2 regions of the Acidovorax sp. PRC11 genome follow, and region 1 is predicted to be linked to the other one. Evidence: predicted binding sites of a transcription regulator. Region 1 holds the regulator's gene; the other holds the start of a gene.
What was found. Region 1 encodes FNR, which switches genes on or off when oxygen is low (the NO sensors DNR and NnrR bind a similar motif). Its sites were predicted from a motif close to TTGATNNNNATCAA; they were not measured.

Region 1 (4,408 bases):
CCGAGTAAAGCAGGCCGCACGGCATCAGGGCCCAGGCAAGGCCCGCCGCCGCCACGCCGCCCGGCGCGCGCACCACCGGCCCGAGCCGGGCCCATGCCGACCGGCCGGCGCGCTCCACCCAGGCGGGCTGCCGCGCCTGCAGCGCCATGAGCACGCCCCAGGCCAGCATGGCCACGTGCAGCAGGGTCCACGCGGGGCGCAGCGCGGCGGATTGCTGGGTGAGCCAGGCGAGCCGGTCCATGGCCAGCGCGGCCGTGGCGCCGGCCAGCGCGTAGCCGGCCAGGCGCGCGAGGTGGAACCACGCCGCCCGCACGACACCCCCTCCCGGGCCGGCAATGCCGGCACGGGCTCCGGCAGCGCCCCCCGTCTGCGGGCCGGCCACCGGCGCCACGGCCATCCACTGCACGCGGCGCCCGTCCCGGCGTCCTGCGCCCGCGCCCGCGCCCGCGCCGCCGATGATCGCGCCGCAGGGTGCCGCGCACATCGCGAGGCAGTGGGGTCCGCCCGCCAGTCCCATGGCGAAGGCCGTCCAGATCAGGGCATCGGGCATGGTGCGGCTCGGCGGTGCTCGGTCGCTCGAAGGCGTGCGCGGCGGCTCAGATGATCCGCGAGAACCGGGCGCGCGTGCGGTCGGCCTGCAGGTAGCGGTCGAACACCATGGCGACGCCGCGCACGAAGAACCAGCCCATTTCGGTCACCGTGATGCCATCGTCGCCCAGCGTGACCAGGCCGTCCCCGGCCATGCCGCCCAGCACTTCCAGCTCGGCCGCGAAGTAGCGGCGGAAGTCGATCAGCCACGACTGCTCCATCGGCTCGAACAGCACTTCGCCCTGGCACATCAGCGCCATGATGACCGAGCGCCGCACGAGGTCGTCGCGCGTGAGCGCCAGGCCGCGCACCACCGGCAGGCGGCCCTGGTTGATCAGGTCGTAGTACTCGTCGAGCGTCTTGGCGTTCTGGCTGTAGGTGGCGCCCACGCGGCCGATCGCCGAGACGCCCAGCGCGATGAGGTCGCAGTCGGGCTGCGTGCTGTAGCCCTGGAAGTTGCGGTGCAGCCGTCCCTGGCGCTTGGCCACGGCCAGTGCGTCGTCCGGCAGCGCGAAATGGTCCATGCCCACGTACACGTAGCCCGCGTCCTGGAAGGCGTTGAGCGAGCGCGACAGCATCGAGACCTTGGCGGAGGCCATCGGCAGCTCGGCCGACACGATGCGCCGCTGCGGCTTGAAGCGCTCGGGCAGGTGGGCATAGGCATAGAGCGCGATGCGGTCGGGCCGCAGCTCTGCCACCTGGGCGAGCGTGCGGTCGAACGATTCGGGGGTCTGCCGGGGCAGGCCGTAGATCAGGTCCACGTTGATCGACTCGAAGCCGATCCGGCGCGCCTCCTGCACGAGCGCGAACACCTGCTCGGCGGGCTGCACGCGGTGCACGGCCTTCTGCACGGCCGGGTCGAAATCCTGCACACCGAAGCTCAGCCGGTTGAAGCCGAGCTGCGCGAGCCTGGCGAGCCGCTGCGCGTCCACCGTGCGCGGATCGACCTCGATCGAGTATTCGCCGCCGGGCACGAGCGTGAAGCTGCGCCGCAGCATGTTCATGAGTTCCTGCAGCCCGTCGTCGCTCAGGAAGGTGGGGCTGCCGCCGCCGATGTGCAGCTGGCTCACGGCCTGGCCCGGCGCGCAGTGGGCCATGTGCAGATCGATCTCGCGGCTCAGGTAGCGCAGGTAGACGTCGGCGCGCTCGGGATGGCGCGTGATGATCTTGTTGCACGCGCAGTAGTAGCACAGCGATTCGCAGAACGGGATGTGCACGTAGAGCGAGAGCGGCACGGCCTTGGCGGCCGAGCCGAGCCGGCGCTGCTGCAGGGCCAGCACGTACTCGTCCGGGCCGAAGGCCTCCACGAAGCGGTCGGCGGTCGGATAGGAGGTGTAGCGGGGCCCCGGCACGTCGAAGCGGCGCAGAAGCTCGGGAGTCACAGCGTTCATGGTGCGGAATTCCTTGTCGGTCCACAATGTGCACCAGGTGCCGCGCCCGCGTCCTTGACATCGGTCAAGCATTTGGAAGCGTGTCGCTGCCACAATTGACGCATCACAGTTGTATGCCACATTGACCGCGTGTCCACTCCGTACACGGCAGTCGTGCAGTGGCCGGAATGCCTCGAAGGGAAGGCCACTCATCCATGAATCCTCACACCATCAAGGTCGCCTGTTCGAACTGCAACCTGCGCGAACTCTGCATGCCGCTCGGCCTGAACGACCAGCAGCTGCAGCGCATCGACGACATCGTGGCCACGCGCCGCAAGGTCAAGCGCGGCGCCACGCTGTTCCGCAACGGCGAGGCCTTCACGTCGCTCTTCGCCATCCGCACGGGATTCTTCAAGACCTGCGTGGCCACCGAGGACGGGCGCGACCAGGTGACGGGCTTCCAGATGGCCGGCGAGATCATCGGGCTCGACGGCATCGTGAGCGACCACCACACCTGCGATGCCGTCGCGCTGGAGGACGCCGAGGTCTGCGTGATGCCTTTCGACCGCATCGAGGAGCTGTCGCGCGAGGTCACCGCGCTGCAGCACCACGTGCACAAGATCATGAGCCGCGAGATCGTGCGCGAGCACGGCGTGATGCTGCTGCTCGGCAGCATGCGCGCCGAGGAGCGCCTGGCCGCGTTCCTGCTCAACCTCGTGCAGCGCCTGCATGCGCGCGGCTTCTCGCAGTCCGAACTGGTGCTGCGCATGACGCGCGAGGAGATCGGCAGCTACCTGGGCCTCAAGCTGGAGACCGTGAGCCGCACGTTCTCGAAGTTCGTCGAGGAAGGCATCGTCGAGGTCAAGCAGCGGCACGTGCGCATCGTCGAGCCGGATGCGCTCAAGCGGATAGTCAACAGCCAGGCTTGCCACTGACATCCCCCTGAGGCGCCGGTGGCCGGGCGAAGCCCGCTCCACGGCGTCTGCCGGCATGGCCTGCTCCGCGGCCTTTTGGCGGGTGAGGCAATGCGTGTTCGACGACCGTGCTTTGTGCGCATCACTGCATGAACTTGCCGCATTCCAGCGGGCGCTCCCCCGTGGGCACGGGGCAGCGGTTGAGTTCGAACGGCGACATCGACAGCAGCGTGGTGAGCGCGCCCGAGAGCATGCACAGCGCCCAGAACACGAAGAACGCCACCGTGTAGACGCCCTCGCGCGAGAGGGCGAGGGGCTGGTCGGCCCAGTGCAGGGCGGCCGGGTCCACGAAGGCGAACACCACCATTTCGATCAGGCCGGCCACCAGGAAGGCGGGCCAGGCGATCCACATCAGGCGCTGGGCTTTCATCGCGATCTCCTCCTTTGCGTTGCATCTGCTGCTACCGGAAGCGGCGGCCCGCCGGGGCGAGGCCACTTCAGCGCGGCTGGTCCTGCTGCGGCGTGGCGGCGTGGTTGCGTGCCTTCATCGCCGGCTCCATGCCGGCACGCGCGCGTTCCCGCGCGAGCGTGCGGTTGATCTCGATGCCCTGGCGGTAGTAGTCCTCGGCCACCACCGGGTCGGGCTGGCGCACGGCGAGCCATGCGGTGGCCGTGCCGGCCACCACCACGATCGCGGGGCCCGCGATCACCATCCACACGTGGCCGAACTTCCACCAGGGTTGGGCTGCCGTGCCGGCCGCGCTGCCGCCGGCCGTCGCCGCTGCATGGGTTGCTGTCGTCATGATCTGGCTCCTTCTTCCTCGTCGCGCGCCCATCACACCATGCGGTCGCGGGGCACGCCAATACCGAATAACACCAATCCCCACCCTCTGCATGCCGCTCAGCGCGGCACGAGGAAGATGGACTTCTCGCGCACGTGGGCATGCGTGCCCAGTGCCTCGATGTCGAACGCCACCGGATGCGATCCCGGCGCGGCCGAGCCGTAGGGGATCTGCAGCCGCACGGCCACCCAGCGCGACTGCGCCGCGCCGATCTCCAGTTCGGCGTCGGACGCCACCACCAGCCCTTCCATGCCCGTGGCCGCGATGCGGTAGCGCTGGGGCGCCTCGGTCGCGTTCATGATCTGCAGGCTGTAGACGTTCTCCAGCCGCCCGCCCGCGACGATGCGCGAGAGCGCCGCGCGGTCGCGCACCACGTCCACCTTGAGCGGCGTGCGCAGCGCCAGGCTCGTGATCATGCCGGCGCTGAGCGCCACCAGCACGGCGGTGTAGATGAGCACGCGCGGCCGCAGCACGCGGCGCAGCATCTGCGACTGCGTCCAGCGGTTCGCCACGCCGTTCTGCGTGGAGTAGCGGATGAGCCCGCGCGGGTACTTCATCTTGTCCATCACGGTGTTGCACGCATCCACGCAGAGGCCGCAGCCGATGCATTCGTACTGCAGGCCGTTGCGGATGTCGATGCCCACCGGGCAGACCTGCACGCACAGAGTGCAGTCGATGCAGTCGCCCAGGCCCT
Region 2 (4,408 bases), on a different contig from region 1:
GCAGGGGGGCTACGGCATCCAGAGCGCCGCCGGCGCGGCACGCCTCGCGCGCGGGCTGCTTCTCAAGGAACCGCTGTCGGCCGAGCTGGCGGCGCAGGGCGTGGAGCCGCAGGCGCTGTCACCGAACCGGCTGCGCTGACCCCCATCGGGAGCCGCACCGATCCGCGCGTCGGCGTGGAAGGGTGCAGGCCCATGGCCTTCCGCCCGGCCGCGAGAGACTAGCGCGCCGCCCACGGCGAGGCGCCCCGTTCAGGCGAAGGTGTTGACCTGGGTACCCAGCGAACCGGACGTCGCCAGCGGCGGCTGGGGCAGCGCCTGGAGCAGCTGCTCCGCCGACGATTGCTGGATGTCGATGGCCTTTTTCAGCACGGCGACATTCACGGCATCCGATGTCTTCTGGCTGGCCAGTCCGGCCGCGGTGCTGACGATGGATTGCGAGAGGCTGACGTCCATGGCGAACTCCTTGTGCAGCCTCCCGTCGGAAGCCAATGGATGAAGATCCCCTGTTATCGGCCATCGCCGCGCCGGCTTGAGAACTATTTGCGAAAACCGCGCCGGCCGCTTCAGTCCAGCGCACTCGACCCGTAGGCGTCGCAGGCCGACAGGTCGGAGTCGCTCCCCTTGGGCAACTGGCTGGCGGCATCGCGCAGCGCGGTGCGCAGGCCTTCCTCGAGCACCGGGTGGTAGAAGGGCATGCGCAGCAGATCGTGCACGGTGAGTTCGCGGTCCACCGCCAGGGCCAGCAGATGGGCCATGTGTTCGCCGCCGGGAGCGCACATTTCCGCGCCGAGCAGCCGCCCGGTGCCGTGCTGGGCGTACACGCTCAGCCGGCCCGCGTTGCGTTGCCCGGCGCGTGCGCGGCCCTGGCGGCTGAAGTCGACGGTGCCGGTCACGGATTCGCCCGCCTTCAGGTCCTTGTAGCGCCGGCCGACGGTGGCGGCGTTCGGCTCGGTGAACACGATCGACAGGGACGTGCGGCGCCGGAATCCGCGCGGGTCCGGGGCGAGCGCGTTCAATCCGGCGATGTGCCCGTCGTCGGCCGCTTCGTGCAGGATGGGGCGCAGGGCATTCGCATCGCCGGCCATGAACACCGGCAGGTGCCCGATCTGGGTGGTGCGCCGGTCCACCGGCGGCACGCCGTGCTCGTCGAGCTCCACGCCCAGCGTGTCCAGCCCGAGGTGTTCGACGTTCGGGCGGCGTCCCATGGCCGCGAGCACCTGGTCGACCACGACGGTCGCGTCGCCGTTGGTGACCTCGATGCCGCCGGGCACTTCGCGCAACTGCACCTTGCCGCCGACGTTCAGCACGAACTCGGATTTCAGGAGATCCCGCAGCGCATCGTTGATCGACGGATCGGACAGGCCCGCCACCTCGTTGCCGGTGGCGAACGCCGCCACTTCCACGCCGAGCCGCGACAGCGCCTGCGCCATCTCCACGCCGACCGGGCCGAGTCCGATCACCGCCATGCGCGGCCCCAGGTCCGGCTGCTCGAACAGGGTATCCGTGGTGAGGATGCGGTCGCCGAAGGCCAGCCAGTCTTCTGGCACCGTGGGTCGGGAGCCGGTCGCGATGACGACGCTGCGGGTTTCGTACACCTTGCCGTCGACCTCCACCTGGTGCGGGCCCTGCAGGCGCGCACGCCCGGAGATGCCGCGCGTGCCGATGTCCGAGGCCTTCACCGCGCCGGCAACGAAATCGTCGCGCAGTGCCCGCACGCGCTCCAGCACGGCGGGCAGGTCCACGCGCAGGGCTTCTTGTCCGCGGATGCCGAAAGTATCGAAGGCGTGGCGTCGGTGGAATGCATCGGCGGCTTCGATCAGCACCTTCGAGGGCATGCAGCCCACCCGCGCGCAGGTCGTGCCCCAGGGGCCGTCGTTGACGATCAGCACGCGTTCCGTGCGCTTGCGCACCTCGCGCAGCGCGGCCAGGCCGGCGGATCCGGCTCCGATGATGATCGTGTCCAACATGTCGCTCATGGGTGGGTGTCTCCTGCGCCGGTGCCCGGGGCTCGGCAGTAGAGTGTCGGCGCGCGCCGTCGGGCGGGCATGTAGGCCGATAGGCTGTCTTGCCGGCCCCGCGCGCGGGTCTCAGGCGCCGAGCCAGCCCGCGCGCCCCTGTGCGGCATCATCGATGCGCTGCCGGAAGGCGGCCGCGCGCGAGGCGGGCAGGCAGACCTGCAGCACCACCAGCGAACCGTGCGCCACGTCCTGCAGCACGGCACCGGCGGCCTCCACTTCGCGCCGCACCAGGCCCTCCTGCGCGTAGGGCACCTGGCAGCGCAGTACCTCCATGCGTTCGAGCGGAACTTTGTCTGCCCCGAGCAGGGCCTGCGCCACGGTGTCGGTGTAGGCGCGCACCAGGCCGCCGGCCCCGAGCTTCACACCGCCGAAGTAGCGCACCACGGTGGCCAGCACGCCCTCCAGGTCCTGGTGCCGCAGCACCTCCAGCATGGGCCTGCCGGCGGTTCCGCCCGGCTCGCCGTCGTCCACCGCGGCCGACTGGCCGCCGGCCAGCAGCGCCCAGCACACATGCGCGGCGCCGGGATGCTCGCGCCGCAACGCGTCGACCACCGCCTGGGCGGACGCCCTGTCCGCCATCGGCTGCACGCAGCCGATGAAACGGCTTTTCTTGATGAGGAGTTCGCTGTGGCAGGGCGCCCGGAGTGTCTGCGGCATGGGCCGGCCAGTGTAGGCCTTGTGGCGCGGATGAATCCCGTGGCCCTTGATGCACGTCAACAGGCCGGCAGCGCCGATTTCCTACGATGGGCCATCGCCGCACACGCGCTTTCACCGGTGGCATTTCACCGGCGCGTGCACCGGCATTCATCGAAGGAGTAACCGACATGGCACAACACTGGAAGGCCCTGGCCCTCGTTCTGGCACTGGGTGCCGGCGCATCCGCGCACGCCGCCGACTGCAGCGTCGAGATCGAAGGCAACGACGCGATGCAGTTCAACAAGAGCGCCATTTCCGTGCCCCAGAGCTGCAAGCAGTTCACCGTCAAGCTCAAGCATGCGGGCAAGCTGCCCAAGACCGCCATGGGACACAACTGGGTCCTGGCCAAGACGGCCGACATGCAGGGCGCTTCCGCCGACGGCATGGCAGCCGGCGCGGAAAAGAACTACGTCAAGGACGGTGACAAGCGCGTGATCGCCCACACCAAGCTGCTCGGCGGCGGCGAGAGCGACGCGGTGACCTTCCCGGTCGCCTCGCTCAAGGCCGGTGAGGCATACACCTATTTCTGCTCGTTCCCCGGCCACTCGGCACTCATGAAGGGCACGCTGGCGCTGGCGAAATAAGGACGGCTCGCGCAGCCCTTTCCGGAGCGCCGCCGCATCCTGCAGCAGCACGAGCCCGCCCGCGGTGCGGCACTTCGCCAGAACCGTCGCACCGCTCGGTCGGGTAGGGCGTTCCACCGCGGCAGGGTGGGGCGGGGCGGGGAGGCGGGGCGGGAAGGTCCGCATTGTTTTGTCACGGAGGAGAGGCTCCGGCCTACAGGAGGGCGGCAGTTGCGCATCTACGCTCGGACGGGCCACCCCGGCACGAAGACTGCGCGGCGCCACGCGTCGCCTCCCGGAGCCTGACATGCTGTCCTTGAATCTTTCGTCGTTCGCGCTGCCGCGCTTCCTGTCCACCCGCTTTTTCGTGGCCGATGCGCAGGCCGCATCGCCGTCCTTCCCGGTGGACAGGGCCGATGGCATGGCGCGGGCGCCCGAACTCGTGTCGCCCTACGACGCGCCCCCCGCCGACCTCGACCAGCGCGTGCGTGCCCTCGGTGAATGGTGACTCCGTGATGGCCTGGAGCCGGTGAGCCCATGGTGGCCCGCCGGCTCCTTTTCCGTTCCAGCGGGTGCGCCCGCCCTCATTGCGGGATTGCGATGAACTGCGCCGGCTGAGGCAGTGCCGGCTGCTGCGGGTGCAGCTTGAAGACCGAAACCGCGTGCACCAGCTCCCGCGCCTGCTGCTGCAGGCTCTGCGCCGCGGCGGAACTCTGTTCGACCAGCGCGGCATTCTGCTGCGTGGCCTCGTCCATGTGGTTCACGGCGATTCCCACCTGCGCCACGCCGTTGCTCTGCTCGCTGCTGGCGGCGCTGATCTCGCCGACGATGTCGCTCACGCGCCGGATCGACGCCACCACTTCCTCCATCGTCTGGCCCGCCCGGTCCACCAGGGCCGTGCCGGACTCCACCTGCTCGACACTGGCCGTGATGAGGTCCTTGATTTCCCGCGCGGCCTGGGCGCTGCGCTGGGCCAGGCCGCGGACTTCGCTGGCCACCACCGCGAAGCCCCGGCCGTGCTCGCCGGCGCGGGCGGCCTCCACGGCGGCATTCAATGCCAGGATGTTGGTCTGGAACGCGATGCCGTCGATGACGCCGATGATGTCGGAGATGCGGCGCGAGCTCTGGTTG

Region 2: a site for FNR is predicted at 2,722-2,735, ahead of azu (azurin). Genes of this name have one in related genera too.

Annotation. Positions count from the first base shown of each region.
Region 1 is NZ_JAUZUQ010000016.1:27-4,434, forward strand. Features, by position in the region: partial or broken gene Q9R47_RS17360 (sulfite exporter TauE/SafE family protein) at 1-550, opposite strand, end outside; gene hemN (oxygen-independent coproporphyrinogen III oxidase) at 597-1,979, opposite strand; gene fnr (fumarate/nitrate reduction transcriptional regulator Fnr) at 2,174-2,893, shown strand; gene Q9R47_RS17375 (hypothetical protein) at 3,015-3,302, opposite strand; gene Q9R47_RS17380 (FixH family protein) at 3,370-3,675, opposite strand; gene ccoG (cytochrome c oxidase accessory protein CcoG) at 3,774-4,408, opposite strand, start outside.
Region 2 is NZ_JAUZUQ010000009.1:70,372-74,779, forward strand. Features, by position in the region: gene Q9R47_RS12360 (FAD-dependent oxidoreductase) at 1-139, shown strand, start outside; gene Q9R47_RS12365 (YjfB family protein) at 250-453, opposite strand; gene Q9R47_RS12370 (dihydrolipoyl dehydrogenase) at 564-1,976, opposite strand; gene Q9R47_RS12375 (YigZ family protein) at 2,088-2,675, opposite strand; gene azu (azurin) at 2,843-3,298, shown strand; gene Q9R47_RS12385 (hypothetical protein) at 3,585-3,785, shown strand; gene Q9R47_RS12390 (methyl-accepting chemotaxis protein) at 3,862-4,408, opposite strand, start outside.